DNA from 3 places in the Shewanella sp. 8A genome. Region 3 is predicted to be linked to each of the others. Evidence: predicted binding sites of a transcription regulator. Region 3 holds the regulator's gene; each other region holds the start of a gene.

Region 1 (4,648 bases), on a different contig from region 3:
ATGTGATTTGGTATACCGCTGACCAAGACTTTGGCCGCTCTAGTGCAGTGTTTATTCCGTTTTATGCCGTGCCCGATGCCGCCACTATTACTGGCGCAACCACGCTGGCAAAGTTAGGTAAGGCCAAGGTATTACCCTTCTTTGTTGAGCGCACAGAAGGAGATACGGGCTACCGGATTGAAATCATGCCTCCATTAGATAATTTCCCAGGTGAAGACGAAGTCGCCGATGCCATCCGTGGTAACAAAATTATTGAACAGATTATCGATAAAAATCGTGCTCAATATATGTGGCTCCATCGCCGCTTTAAGACGCGCCCGGATCCAACGGATAAGTCCTTATATAAGTAAGCTTTTGGTTAATCACATCGAGATAATCGCTTAAAAGAGAATACAAAATGCCAAGCAATCGCTTGGCATTTTGTTTATATCTTTCTGCCTAAGGCATCTTGTAGGGATCTAAGCGCTTAAACATGGTAGTTAAGCACAACACTTAAACCAGATTAAGCCTCCGCCGGTAAGCGAATACCCACATTGGTGACTTTGCCTTCATAGAGTCCCGCAACGACCCAATGGAGTGATTGCCATTGAAACTGGTCCCCAAGTACTGGATGCGCACCTAGCTCTAAAGCAACTAAATCAGCTACAGTCATGCCGCCAGTTTCATCGTCTAATGTTAAGCCATAGATAGGTGCAAGATCCGCCAATTTAACCTCGGTATCGATAAAAAAGTCACCAAAGAAACGTGGAACCTCCTTGGTTTCAGGGGCTTGGCTAAAGAGGTTACTCAATGCTTCAAGGCTCTTTTCCTGCCCGAGTACGCACAGAATATCACCCGCCTCTAAGCACGTACTTCCCGAAGGATGCAATAATCTGTTATTGCGAAATACTGCCGCAATGCGAGTACCATCGGGCATTGCTAAGCGTTTTAGCGGTTCACCAATACACCACTTACTTTCACTCAAACGATAGACAAACACTTCCCATTCGCTGCTCGGGTAAATTTCAACCCCCGAACGCGAAACGGGCAAAGGCTTTGGGGGCAATTCTACCTTTGCTAAGCGTGCAGCCGTAGTGAGTGACGCCCCTTGGACTAGCAGAGAGACTAACACCACAAAAAAGGCCAAGTTAAAATACAATTGAGCCCCAGGAAGCCCGGCCATCATTGGGAATACCGCTAAAATAATCGGCACGGCGCCACGAAGCCCGACCCAAGAGATAAACCAGCGGTCACGGCTGCTAAAACTCTTAAATGGCAGCAAACTTAGCCATACCGCTAAAGGTCTGGCAAACAGGATCATCCCAAAGGCCAGTGCTAAGCCCGGCAGCCAAATATCTAATAGATCCGAGGGGGTTAGGAGTAGTCCCAAGACGAGGAACATGCCGATTTGACTCACCCAAGTCATTCCATCCAATACGTTTAATATCGCATGACGTCCACGAGTTGGCTTATTACCGAGGAATAGGCCAACTAAGTAAATCGACAGAATGCCACTGCCACCTAGCTTGTTCGATGCAGCGTAAATAATAAGGCCGCCACTGAGCACGAGAATCGAATATAGACCTTCAGCGAGTTGACTTAAGTTCACCAATTTCCATAGCAGCCAGCCACCACCCAAGCCTAATAAAATTCCCAGCCCAAATTGTTTAATAAAGCTAATCAGCATAAAGCTTGCAGATAGCTCGGCATCGACATTGCCGAGAATGGCAATCAAGGTGACAGTTAAAAATACCGCCATAGGGTCGTTACTACCCGATTCGATTTCCAGCGTTGCTCCAACCCGCTCATTAAGGCTGCGTCCCTTTAACAGTGAGAATACCGCCGCCGCATCGGTAGAGCCGACAATCGCTCCCACAAGCAAACCTTGTAGCCAATGTAAGTCAAATAGCCACGCAGCCATAATGCCTGTGATACTGGTGGTGATCGCCACCCCAAAGGTTGCCAAGGATAACGCAGGCCACAGTGCGACCCTGAAGCTCGCGACCCGAGTGCGCATACCGCCATCGAGCAAAATAATGGCTAAGGCTAAGTTACTGACAAGATAAGCGGTTGAATAATCATCGAAGAGAATACCGCCGGGACCATCTTCACCAGCAAGAATACCTACGGCGAGGAAAATTAATAAGATAGGAATCCCAAGACGGGATGACATGGGACTAAGCAAAACACTCACGGCAGTAAGTAAGGCACCGATCAGAAAAAAACTATTGATGGAATCTGCATCCACACATGCCTCCTTAAATGCTGCTGGCTCAGCTAAACGATAGCAAAAACACCTAGATTAAAAATGACTCAATTAAAAATTTCAGTGTTTCTATACTAGCATAAAAAATGCAGATTATTGGAGTTTTAAATATTAAATTTCAATCATCTACACTAAAATAATCATCAACAGTAACTTTAGGCTAATTTTCAGATAAAAACACATAAAAAGACAAATACAACCAGAACATCAAACTATAAGCATAAATAAAATAAAGCTTATATTTATCAAGTTCTTTAAAAAATAAATCCAATACAAACTTTCCATTTTTAATCAAAAAAAAATATCGGTAACCATCTAAAAAGACACTATATCGATAAAAACATACATCTAACTATATTTATCGCCGCAATACCTTGAAAGACCACATTAAATTGAATAGTTCATTGTGTTATCAACATTGGCCCACCAATGGCTGTCATAAAGACAGTAAATGTCATGATGACAATCTTTATTACTATCAAAAAGACACTATAAATAATTTAAATTAAATTTTTTCCTTTATTTTCAATGACAAAAATACTTGGCACATATTGCGCAATAGCAAATTACAGGTATCAAAATGACGTTGGATTAAGGGGATTTATGAGCAAACAAAAACTCACCGCTATCGCACTATTATTAGTGTTGATTGCCTCATTTACTGTACTACTGAGCGTAGGCAGTGAAATTTATCGAGAAAAACCACCCATTCCCAGTGCATTTGTCGATGTGAATGGCCAAGTTATCTTTAGTGAAAATGATATAGAACAAGGTCAATTAGTATGGCGATCAATGGGCGGCCATCAACTCGGTTCGATTTGGGGACATGGCTCCTATGTCGCCCCCGATTGGACCGCAGACTGGTTACACAGAGAAGCCCAAGCTTGGCTCGACCTGCGCGCCAAGCAACAATATCAAACGCCTTTCGAGCAACTAGGTTCCCAAGAAAAAGCGGGGCTTGAACAAGCATTAAGGGATGATTTACGCCATAACAGTGTTGAACAACAGATCGATGGCACTCAGCTTATTAGGCTATCGACCACACGAGTAGAAGCAATTCGCACGGTTAATCAACACTATTTATCCTTGTTTGGTGATGACCCTAAACTCAGTTCACTACGCGAACAATACGCCATGAAAGAGGGCACAGTGCCCGATGTTACACGCCGTGAACAACTTAATGCGTTCCTGTTTTGGGGGGCTTGGGCTGCCATCACTGAACGCCCAGATGCACCCTATACATACACTAATAACTGGCCGTTCGATCCTCAATTAGGCAATACTCCCACCTCGGATAATATTGTCTGGTCGATACTCAGTATCGTGACCCTGATAGCGGGTATTGGTGGATTGCTATGGCACCATGCCAGCGGTAAGCACGAAAGTCTGCCTAAGCCGTCGGAACAAGACCCGCTGTTTTTCACTAAACCAACCGCTTCACAAAAAGCCGTCGGCAAATACTTCATTACGGCGATAGGTCTCTTTTTACTGCAAATTTTACTCGGAGGTATTACCGCTCACTATGCGGTAGAAGGCCAAGAGTTTTATGGTTTACCTATTGCGGAAATACTCCCCTATTCAGTAACGCGTACTTGGCACACCCAATTAGCCGTATTTTGGATCGCAACTGCTTGGTTAGGTACAGGACTGTATATTGCTCCTGCATTATCGGGCCATGAACCCAAATATCAACGAATAGGCGTTAACGTACTCTGGGTAGCCTTAGTGGTGGTTGTGCTCGGTTCAATGGCGGGCGAATGGATTGGGGTACAGCAGTATTTTGATCTCGATATGAACTTTCTCTTTGGCCATCAAGGATATGAATACATAGATCTGGGTCGAGTATGGCAAATCTTACTCCTCGTTGGATTATTGATTTGGCTCGCCCTAGTCACCGCCGCCATCAAACCCGCCCTCAAAGTTCAAGGCGAGATGCGCCCTGTTATTTGGGTACTCTATGCCTCCTGCGTCGCAATTGGTTTGTTCTATGGCGCTGGCCTCTTTATGGGCAAACACTCCAACTTAGCGATTGCAGAATACTGGCGTTGGTGGGTAGTACATCTGTGGGTTGAGGGCTTCTTCGAAACCTTTGCGACTGCCGTTATCGCCTTAATGCTGGTACGTTTGGGCTTAATCCGTGGCCGTAGCGCCAACGGTGCGGTCTTGTTTACAACGGTAATCTTCTTAACCGGTGGTTTAATCGGCACTTTACACCACCTCTATTTTACTGGCACACCAACCTCGGTTATCGCCTGGGGCGCAATTTTCTCGGCCTTAGAAGTGGTGCCTTTAGCCATCATAGGTTTTGAAGCAATGGAAACCTACCGCTTGCGTAAAGCCAGTCCATGGATGCAGCGTTATCACTGGGCGATTATGTTCTTTGTGGCTACCGCGTTTTGGAAC
Region 2 (4,648 bases), on a different contig from region 3:
TCTAACAAAGAGCTAGATGCCATAATTACGGCGATTGGCGAAGTAGAAGTTAGAATGTAAAATAAGCTAAAGCTTTTCGATAAGCTGCCGATACCCCAGTTAAGAAATCCGTATACATGACGCTGGAGCCTAAAATGGCAATTGATATTAGCAAATTTAACGCCGGAGCGGCCGCACAAGTCCGTTCAAACAGCACTAAACAAAGCAGCGAAAGCGAGAAAACCTCTCAGGTAGCGGCTAAATCAACTCAACTAAAAGGTGACTCTGTTGTCATTACGGCTCAAGCTCAACAGTTACAAGGAGCTCAAACCAAAATGGCCAGTCTACCTGAAGTCGACCAAAAGAAGGTGGCCGAAATAAAACAAGCCATTGCCGAAGGTCGTTATAAAATTGATCCCGAAAAGTTGGCTGCGAATATTGCCAGCTTCGAAGCAGAATTAAATGAGCTTAATAAAGAGTAACTATGACAGAAATAGCTAAACTGGTAGATCAACAACACGCCCATTTGGCTGTTCTTAAACAAATTATTCTTAAGGAAAAAGGCGCTTTGGTTGACCAAAACGCCGATTTGCTTTTGTCGCTTGCTGAGCAAAAATCAACATGTCTACAAGACCTTAAAGCAAATGATGACTTGCTGGCTAGTCACAGCGATAAAGCCTTACTCACAGAGCAAGTGGAGCTATCCGATAAAATGGCAGTGGTTAAAGAGGCTCTAGCAGAATGCAAAGATCTCAACGCACAAAATGCTAGTTTGATCGAGATGAATCTTGCAAGCCTAAACCGCTTTGCTCAAGCCTTGCAGGCGAGCCGAAATGCCACCACGCTGACGTATAACGATAAAGGTAAAACCTCAACAATCTCCAGCTTAGGCAATGATCTAAAAGCGTAAGGCGTTATAAGTACAAACGGATTTCTAACAAAAACCGCGCTTAGTTAGCGCGGTTTTTGTTTATCGATTATCTGTACCCAAACCATCTCATGCTTGTCTTCTGGTTGATAGGAGATGACACCTTAAAAGTAAGTGACTTCTTTAATTCTCTGTGGCCGACTCTGCTGCTGATAGATTTGCCATACCTTAGAAAAATCAAGTTCTAACTCAGTAACGTAATGCTCACCTGCGGGATAACTTTTAACTACTCTTGCGCCGCGGATCACCCCAGTGACTGAAGCTTTAACATTATCATCGGTTAGCATCCAATCACTGACACTGCTGTTAGCGGTGATCTTTTGTCCATACACTTGTTCAGCCAGTTCACGATAAGCCACGATTTTTGAGGCCTGCATCGCCATCAACATTCTTTGAGATTGCTCTTTCGCTGGTTGAGTCGCTAACGGGGCATAACCAATGGCCGTTAGCTTAGGGAAGCTAGATGGAGGAACATCTTCCCACTGCACATACTTGTCTCTAGAGGCACAACTTGTCAGTAGAAGCGCCGCAATCACCAACAGGTAGCGTTTCATTTTCCATCTCCTAATACACGCACTTCATTCATACCGGGAGCCGACTGACGATATAAAATCCCATCGTGGGAGATCACTTGCTCAGAGGGCTGCATATAATTGCTTAATTCTTTTTGTGTAACAAAGGTCTGTGAAGCTGACACCACTCGGTTGTTACTTAAGGTAACGATTCGAGTATTAATCGCTAAGCCATTAGTCGTCGGGCTCATCGTGGATACCACAATATGGTCAACAGGCAAATTAGTAGACAATTTTTGCCAGTCACGCGTCAAAATAAAATCGCCCTCACCAGTAACACGCAGTCCATCGGCGAGATTTAACTCCACCACATTAAATTGAAAACTGTGCAACGATGCCATGAGTCCCTGCTGCAATTGCAGCGCAACCGCATTCGTACTCGTCATGTCGCCCACTAATACTGGTGTAGTTACAACGATAGGTTGATCAGGACGCAAGGCATCATTCTGTTTGACTAACTCAGTGACAATTCGCTGCGCTAGATGATTAATTGTCGCCGTAGGCGGCAAACCATTGCCATCAACTAGGCTAGGTTTTGGCGGCACAACGGGTTTAGTCGCACACCCAATCAGCGCCAAAAGAGCCAGGGGAATGAACGCACGCTTTAGCATGGGAATAACCTCATTATCGATATCAATGCGCCTCAAAGCGAGCCGCAATCTTTAGTCAAAAAGATTGCAAATATTAGACCAAGTCAAAATACAATCCTTGATTAACTCACCTGATTATCGACAACAGTGCCAATAACTTTACCCTCTATACCTATTCAGCAACTTCAGATGGTTTGGGTATATTTCATAAATTAGGCACGAAACTTGCTTTTACAGCCAATAAAACCGCCATTAAACTGACTCAACTGATTGGCACAATTGACCTGAAGGGCTTATTAATGAACATACTCAGAAAGCACTTGCTCATCATTAGCAGCCTACTGCTGGCCGCACTTCAAGCTAATCAAGCGCAAGCAGAATGGGTCGAAGCCAGTGGTGAAGCAATCATCACCAATGGCAACATCGCCCAAGCGCGGGAAGAAGCCATCAATCAAGCGGTTAGCTATGCCACCCTCAGCACCGGGATCCAAATATCCAGTGAACAACAAACCACCAACGGCAATCTCACGCAAGACAGCTTCGCCATTAATCGTAACGCTCAAGCGATTAGTATTCAGTTAGTGAGTGAACGCATTCAAGGGAATAAAATTTATGTGTCGCTCAGGCTCGATCTGAATGATGACCCAACACAACAATGCCCAACGGGCCAATTAAAAGCCGCGATCCTTATTCCCCAAGCCCAAATAAAAGATCGAGCACAATTACGCTACGGCCAATTATCAGGATTTGAAGAAGTCATCTCCGAAAGACTCGGTAATAGTATTGATGGCTACTCATCAACTGGATACAGCCATATCCATGCCAAAGAAAGGCTCGATATCGCACAAGAACTGGTCGATATCCGCGGCTATAGACTTCCGAGTTGGCTGAGTGAAATTACCGATAGCCAATACATTTTACTACCGCAAATTATTGATATTTCAACCGAGCCAGTACAAGCCACCTTTATGGGATGGTGGGATGAAGCGCCACAAAGACAGTTCCAATTAAAGCTTAGCCTTTATCACGGCATTAGCGGTGAAGAAGTATGGAACAAAACCTACAGCACATCGGCTCGGTGGGAATTTGAGGAACAAGCCATTGTTGCCCCCAATAGTGATAGATTTTGGCGTTCATCCTACGGCAAAAATATCAGCCAACTGCTGCAAGAAGCGACTCGCGATATTGATAACACGCTCAACTGTAGACCACTACTTGGGCAAGTTGTCAGTCGTCAAGGAGATCGGATTATTCTCAACCTAGGCCGAAAACATGGCATTCGAGTTGGTGATAAGTTCCAAGTGGTGTTACAACGCAATTTACCGGATAGACTCAATGAAATGCGTGCCATTGCTACCAAAAGCCGAGCAACAGTGCAAATTGAACAAGTGAGTGAAGAAAGTGCAACAGCCGTACTCGTTGACCAAAATGCGGTTTACAATGTACAGATAAACGACATCGCGCTTAAGATTTAAGCAACTAAATCATAAGCCTTTTAATCAAAGATAAAACCAGTATAATCACCAGCGTCTCTTCATAGCTCAACAGGATAGAGCAGCCGCCTCCTAAGCGGCCGATCGGGGTTCGAGTCCCTGTGGAGAGACCAGATAGTGATGTCGGTAATATCAACACGAAAGCTTCCGAGGAAACGGAATGACTGAACTATTTGCCACTAATCTGAATATTATCGCTAAACGCTGGCCAATTGTGGCTGCAGCGATAAAAAGCCAATCAATTGACCATCTTGATGCGCACTTAGTTCAAGGCCAAAACCAAACTATCAGTGTTAATGGCATTCAGCTCAGCAGTCGCCATGACCGCATCGCTGAAGCACAGCTGTTTATTAGTACCCTTCCCTCAAATGTTCAGCAAGTCACAGTTTATGGCGTGGGTATGGGTGATGTGCCGAGTCTATTAACGGATAATCCGCAATATCAAAAAATCGAAGTTTGCATTTTAAACTTAGCCGTATTCGCATTACTGCTTTGTTACACCGATCAGAGGGAATGGCTCAGTCATCCGAATGTGAACTTGTATGAGCAAGCAGGAAAAACTCTAAGTTTTCCTTATATTGCAATCACACCAGAACTCAATTTAGTTAGCAATGAAAATGCTATTATTCGAGATTTAATTGTATATGAGCTAAATCGTAATTATGCTAATCAGCAACACCTTAATAACGACAAAGTTGAGTTTCGATTTAACAGTAATTCAAAAAATATTGAAAATGATCCAAGTGCAGACTTGCTTATACAGTATTATAAGAAACCTCGGTGTCATGTTATAGCCTCAGGCCCAACACTAGAAGATCACTATGATTTTTTGCTAAAACAGCGACAGTTACCAGACAACACAAGACCATTAATGATTGCTGCCGACACCTCATTAAAAGGGTTAGTAAATCATGGCATCTATCCAGATATTGTTGTTAGTATTGATATAAATATTCGTCTAGACCATATGCCTATTGAGGATACAGAAAATATTTCATTAGTGTATTTTCCAACTATATCACCTGACATTGTTAAAGAATGGAAGGGAAATAGATATTGTGCATATTCAAAACATGCAAGATACGA
Region 3 (4,648 bases):
CTTACTGGCTACAGGAAATCCAGCAACCTACAGCCAAATCCTTGATGATGGCCGCCCTGCATCTGCTAGCGCCAAAGAGATTCGCTATGAAATGGCCACTCGGACGTTGACCCTAACTGGTACAGCGACCCTAGACCAAGCGGGTAGTCAAGTTACAGGCAATTTAATTCGTTACGATATTATTCAGCAAAAACTGATCGCCGAAAGTAGCGGCAATGGTGATGATCGCGTAATTACCATTATTCAACCTGATAATTATCAGGAAGAACTCAAAAATACACCAACAGATAAACCTGTGAAAAAACAGGATTCTAAATGACCCAAATCACCTTAAAAGCACAGAATCTCGCCAAGAGTTATAAAAGCCGCCAGGTTGTCAAAGATGTCAGCCTGACAGTAAAAACGGGTCAAGTCGTCGGTCTACTCGGCCCTAACGGTGCGGGTAAAACCACCACCTTTTACATGGTCGTGGGCTTAGTTAAAAGCGATAAAGGCCATATCTTTATCGACGATGATGATTTAACCGCCGATCCTATGCATCTGCGTGCCCGCAAAGGTATTGGTTACCTACCACAGGAAGCGAGTATCTTTCGTAAATTAACCGTACACGACAACATCATGGCGGTACTGCAAACCCGTAAAGAGCTCAATAGTGACCAGCGCGAAGAAGCACTAGAGCAACTGCTAGAAGAGTTCCATATCACCCATATTCGTGACAGCCAAGGCATGTCCTTATCGGGCGGTGAACGTCGCCGCGTCGAAATTGCCCGCGCCTTAGCGGCCAACCCCAAGTTTATTCTGCTTGATGAGCCCTTTGCGGGCGTTGATCCGATCTCCGTTATCGATATCAAGAAAATTATCGAGCAGCTTAAGAGCCGAGGCCTTGGAGTACTTATCACAGACCACAATGTGCGCGAGACCTTAGACGTCTGTGAACATGCTTACATTGTGAGTCACGGTAATCTTATTGCCGAGGGCACACCCGCAGAGATCTTAGACAATCAGCAAGTTAGGGCTGTGTACTTAGGTGAACAATTCAGGCTATAGTTACTAAAACAAAGCTAATAAGCCTTGAATTTGAGAGCGCTAGGCTCCATCCATATGATATCAAGCGACCTAAACTCACAATAATAACCTAGGGATCAGCGGTAACATGAAAGCGTCACTCCAGCTCAAACTGGGTCAACAGTTAACCATGACGCCACAACTTCAGCAGGCCATTCGCCTGCTGCAACTGTCGTCATTGGAACTGCAACAAGAAATCCAGCAAGCCTTAGACTCTAATCCTCTTCTCGAGCTGGAAGAGGAGCAATTTGACGCGCCTAGCGAACGTAAGCAAGATATCGCCGATACCGACTTTAGCGAAACGACTGCCCAGCCACAGGAACAAGATAATTCCACCGTGGACATTGCCGAGTCGCTGACCAAAGAATCTCTGCCCGAAGAGTTACCCATGGATACCACTTGGGATGAAGTATTTACCGCATCGCCAAACTCAGGTTCTGGCGCCAGCCGTGAAGATGACATGCCCTTCCAAGGGGAAACTAGCGAGGGGTTGTACGAACATTTAGAATGGCAAAAAAACCTCACACCCTTCTCTGAAACCGATTTAGCCATTGCCACCGCGATTATTGATGCCATTGACGATCAAGGTTATCTCACTCAAAGCACTGAAGATATCCTCGAAGCCATGGGCAATCCCGAGATTGAACTCGACGAAGTTGAAGCCGTGCTCAAGCGTATTCAACATTTCGACCCCGTTGGTGTCGCGGCAAGGGATTTAAGCGAATGTTTACTGATCCAGCTATCTCATTTTTCGCCTGATACCCCTCACATCGAAAACGCCCGCATGCTGATCAAAGATCATTTAGATCTGATCGCCGCTCGCGACTTTAGGCTGTTAATGCGTAAGACCAAACTGAAAGAGGACGAGTTAAGGGACAGTATTGCGCTGATCCAAACCTTGAATCCTCGCCCCGGTTTACTCATCACCCCTGTCGATGAAGAATATGTGATCCCCGATGTATCGGTGTCGAAGAAAAACGGCCGTTGGGTGGTCGAATTAAACCCTGACTGCATGCCAAAAATCAACGTAAATCAGCAATATGCAGCAATGGCCCGAAGTTCAAAAAATCAAGCTGATAGCCAATTTATTCGTGGCCATCTGCAAGAGGCTAAATGGTTTATCAAAAGCCTTGAAAGCCGCAACGAAACACTGCTCAAGGTAGCAAACTGCATAGTGCAATACCAACAGGGTTTCTTCGAATATGGTGAAGAAGCCATGAAACCTATGGTCCTAAACGATATCGCCGAGGCGGTAGAGATGCATGAGTCCACCATTTCACGGGTGACCACACAAAAATACATGCATACCCCAAAAGGACTTTTTGAACTAAAATATTTCTTCTCAAGCCACGTCGGGACGGATGATGGCGGTGAGTGCTCATCCACAGCAATCAGAGCTTTCATTAAGAAACTGGTTGCAGCGGAAAACCAGAAAAAACCATTAAGCGACAGCAAGATGGCTCAACTTCTGGCAGAACAGGGAATTAACGTTGCGCGCAGAACCATTGCGAAGTACCGAGAAGCGATGCTTATTCCCCCTTCCAATCAGCGTAAAAGTTTATAGCCTATTGTGAGTATCGGAGGACGTTTCTATGCAAATAAACCTAAGTGGACACCATATCGAGATTACTGAATCGTTACGGGCATATGTTGAGGAAAAGTTTTCAAAACTTGAACGTCATTTCGAACAGATCAATAATGTGCACGTTGTGCTCAATGTTGAGAAAATGCAACAGATTGCCGAAGCGAGAATCAACCTCACCGGTGGTGAAGTCTTCGCGACTTCAGAGCATGCAGATATGTATGCTGCCATAGACGTCCTGATTGATAAACTTGATCGTCAGGTTATTAAACACAAAGAGAAGTTAACAAAACACTAGCAATGGAACTTCGTACCATACTGCGGCCGGAGTGCACAACCTGCGCCACTCCGGGCAGTAAGAAAAAGGTACTGGAACTCATCAGCGACTTAGCCGCTGCCCAGTACCCCACCCTCTCATCTCAAGAGATCTTCGAAAGCCTCGTGGCGCGCGAAAAGATGGGTAGCACAGGTATAGGTAACGGTATCGCCATTCCACATGGTCGATTAACCGATATAACACAACCCATAGCGATATTGATAAAATGTGAGGAGCCGATAGCCTTTGATGCTATCGATAAACAACCCGTCGATATTTTATTTGCACTACTCGTGCCTGCCGACCAATGTCAGCAGCACCTAAGTACCTTGTCATGCATGGCTGAAAAGCTCAGTGACAAGCAAATATTAAAACAATTGCGCAAGACGCATGATGAAACGGAACTCTATCAGGTAATCATTGGATGAAACTGGTCATAGTGTCAGGGCGTTCAGGCTCAGGCAAATCGGTCGCACTTAGAGTGCTTGAAGATCTCGGCTACTATTGTGTCGATAATTTGCCTTTGCCTTTGATTGGCAGTTTGCTTGAACAGCTCAAAGGCAGTAACGATCTCGTTGCTATCAGTGTTGACGTGCGCAATTTACCAGAGCAAGACAAAGTGCTGGTTAAACAGCTTGCCAGCCTGCCTACGGGCACTGAACTCACCAGCTTCTTCTTAAACTCCAGCGATAAAGTGCTGCTAAAACGCTATAGCGAAACGCGGCGCTTACATCCCTTATCTAAGAGCCGAGTGTCACTGCAAGAAGCCATCAAACTTGAAGGCAAATTGCTGGAGCCGCTGTCACAGCAGATGGATCACTATATAGATACCTCGAATCTGAATATCTATGAACTCAGCGACCAAGTGCGGCAAATACTCCTTGGCAGTGTCGATAAGGAACTGGTGATCAACTTCGAGTCTTTCGGTTTTAAGCATGGTATGCCGACCGAAGCTGACTTTATGTTTGATGTGCGCTTTTTGCCAAATCCCCATTGGGAACCGGAGCTTAGACCTCTCACCGGTTTAGATGAACCCGTAGCGGAGTTTTTAAATCGCCAGCCACTGGTGAATAAGTTCATCTGGCAAATCGAGAATTTGCTCGAAACCTGGTTGCCGCATTTAGAGCGCAATAATCGTAGCTATCTGACGATTGCGATTGGTTGCACAGGTGGCCAACACCGCTCAGTCTATGTAGCCGAGCAACTAGCTAAACGTTTTAGTAATGGCAAACATAAAGTCAATGCGCGCCATCGAGAGTTGAGCCATGCCAAAACTTGAGCGCCAAGTCACCATCTGCAATAAACTCGGCTTACATGCCCGTGCCGCCACAAAGCTCGTGGTATTGGCCTCTGAGTTTGATGCCAGCATTACGCTGATCCAAGGTGAAAAACAGGCCTCTGCCGCCAGTGTATTGGGTCTACTCATGCTCGAGACGGGCATGGGTAAAACCATCACCCTCATCGCCGAAGGCCCGGATGCCGAGCCTGCACTTAATGCCATTTGTGCCCTTATCGACGCTAAGTTTGACGAAGCCTGCTGATGGTATCATCTCGATGATCCCTGCCGGTATTCAGTATCCTGTTTGGTTTTGATTTCAGCACCTTATACCAGTAAAACACATTTGTGACTCGACGCCCTCCCGTGCGCTAAATTACAATGTACTGCTGCGCTTTGGCTTAAGTCC

What was found. Region 3 encodes sigma-54, which starts transcription at its own class of promoters, with help from an activator protein. Its sites were predicted from a motif close to GTTGGCACGNNNNTNGNNT; they were not measured.
Region 1: a site for sigma-54 is predicted at 2,786-2,804, ahead of M0413_RS04490 (nitric-oxide reductase large subunit). Genes of this name have one in related genera too.
Region 2: a site for sigma-54 is predicted at 2,206-2,224, ahead of M0413_RS05850 (FlgO family outer membrane protein). Genes of this name have one in related genera too.

What each region holds. Positions count from the first base shown of each region.
Region 1 is NZ_JAMDJP010000004.1:130,563-135,210, forward strand. It holds gene M0413_RS04480 (LpxL/LpxP family Kdo(2)-lipid IV(A) lauroyl/palmitoleoyl acyltransferase) at 1-350, shown strand, start outside; gene M0413_RS04485 (potassium/proton antiporter) at 503-2,227, opposite strand; gene M0413_RS04490 (nitric-oxide reductase large subunit) at 2,849-4,648, shown strand, end outside.
Region 2 is NZ_JAMDJP010000005.1:181,762-186,409, reverse strand. It holds gene flgA (flagellar basal body P-ring formation chaperone FlgA) at 1-60, shown strand, start outside; gene flgM (flagellar biosynthesis anti-sigma factor FlgM) at 135-461, shown strand; gene M0413_RS05860 (flagella synthesis protein FlgN) at 464-889, shown strand; gene M0413_RS05855 (LPP20 family lipoprotein) at 1,012-1,461, opposite strand; gene M0413_RS05850 (FlgO family outer membrane protein) at 1,458-2,090, opposite strand; gene M0413_RS05845 (flagellar assembly protein FlgT) at 2,369-3,544, shown strand; tRNA gene M0413_RS05840 (tRNA-Arg) at 3,600-3,675, shown strand; gene M0413_RS05835 (motility associated factor glycosyltransferase family protein) at 3,723-4,648, shown strand, end outside.
Region 3 is NZ_JAMDJP010000021.1:4,972-9,619, reverse strand. It holds gene lptA (lipopolysaccharide transport periplasmic protein LptA) at 1-319, shown strand, start outside; gene lptB (LPS export ABC transporter ATP-binding protein) at 316-1,047, shown strand; gene M0413_RS15610 (RNA polymerase factor sigma-54) at 1,154-2,629, shown strand; gene hpf (ribosome hibernation promoting factor) at 2,658-2,945, shown strand; gene ptsN (PTS IIA-like nitrogen regulatory protein PtsN) at 2,948-3,391, shown strand; gene rapZ (RNase adapter RapZ) at 3,388-4,242, shown strand; gene M0413_RS15590 (HPr family phosphocarrier protein) at 4,229-4,504, shown strand.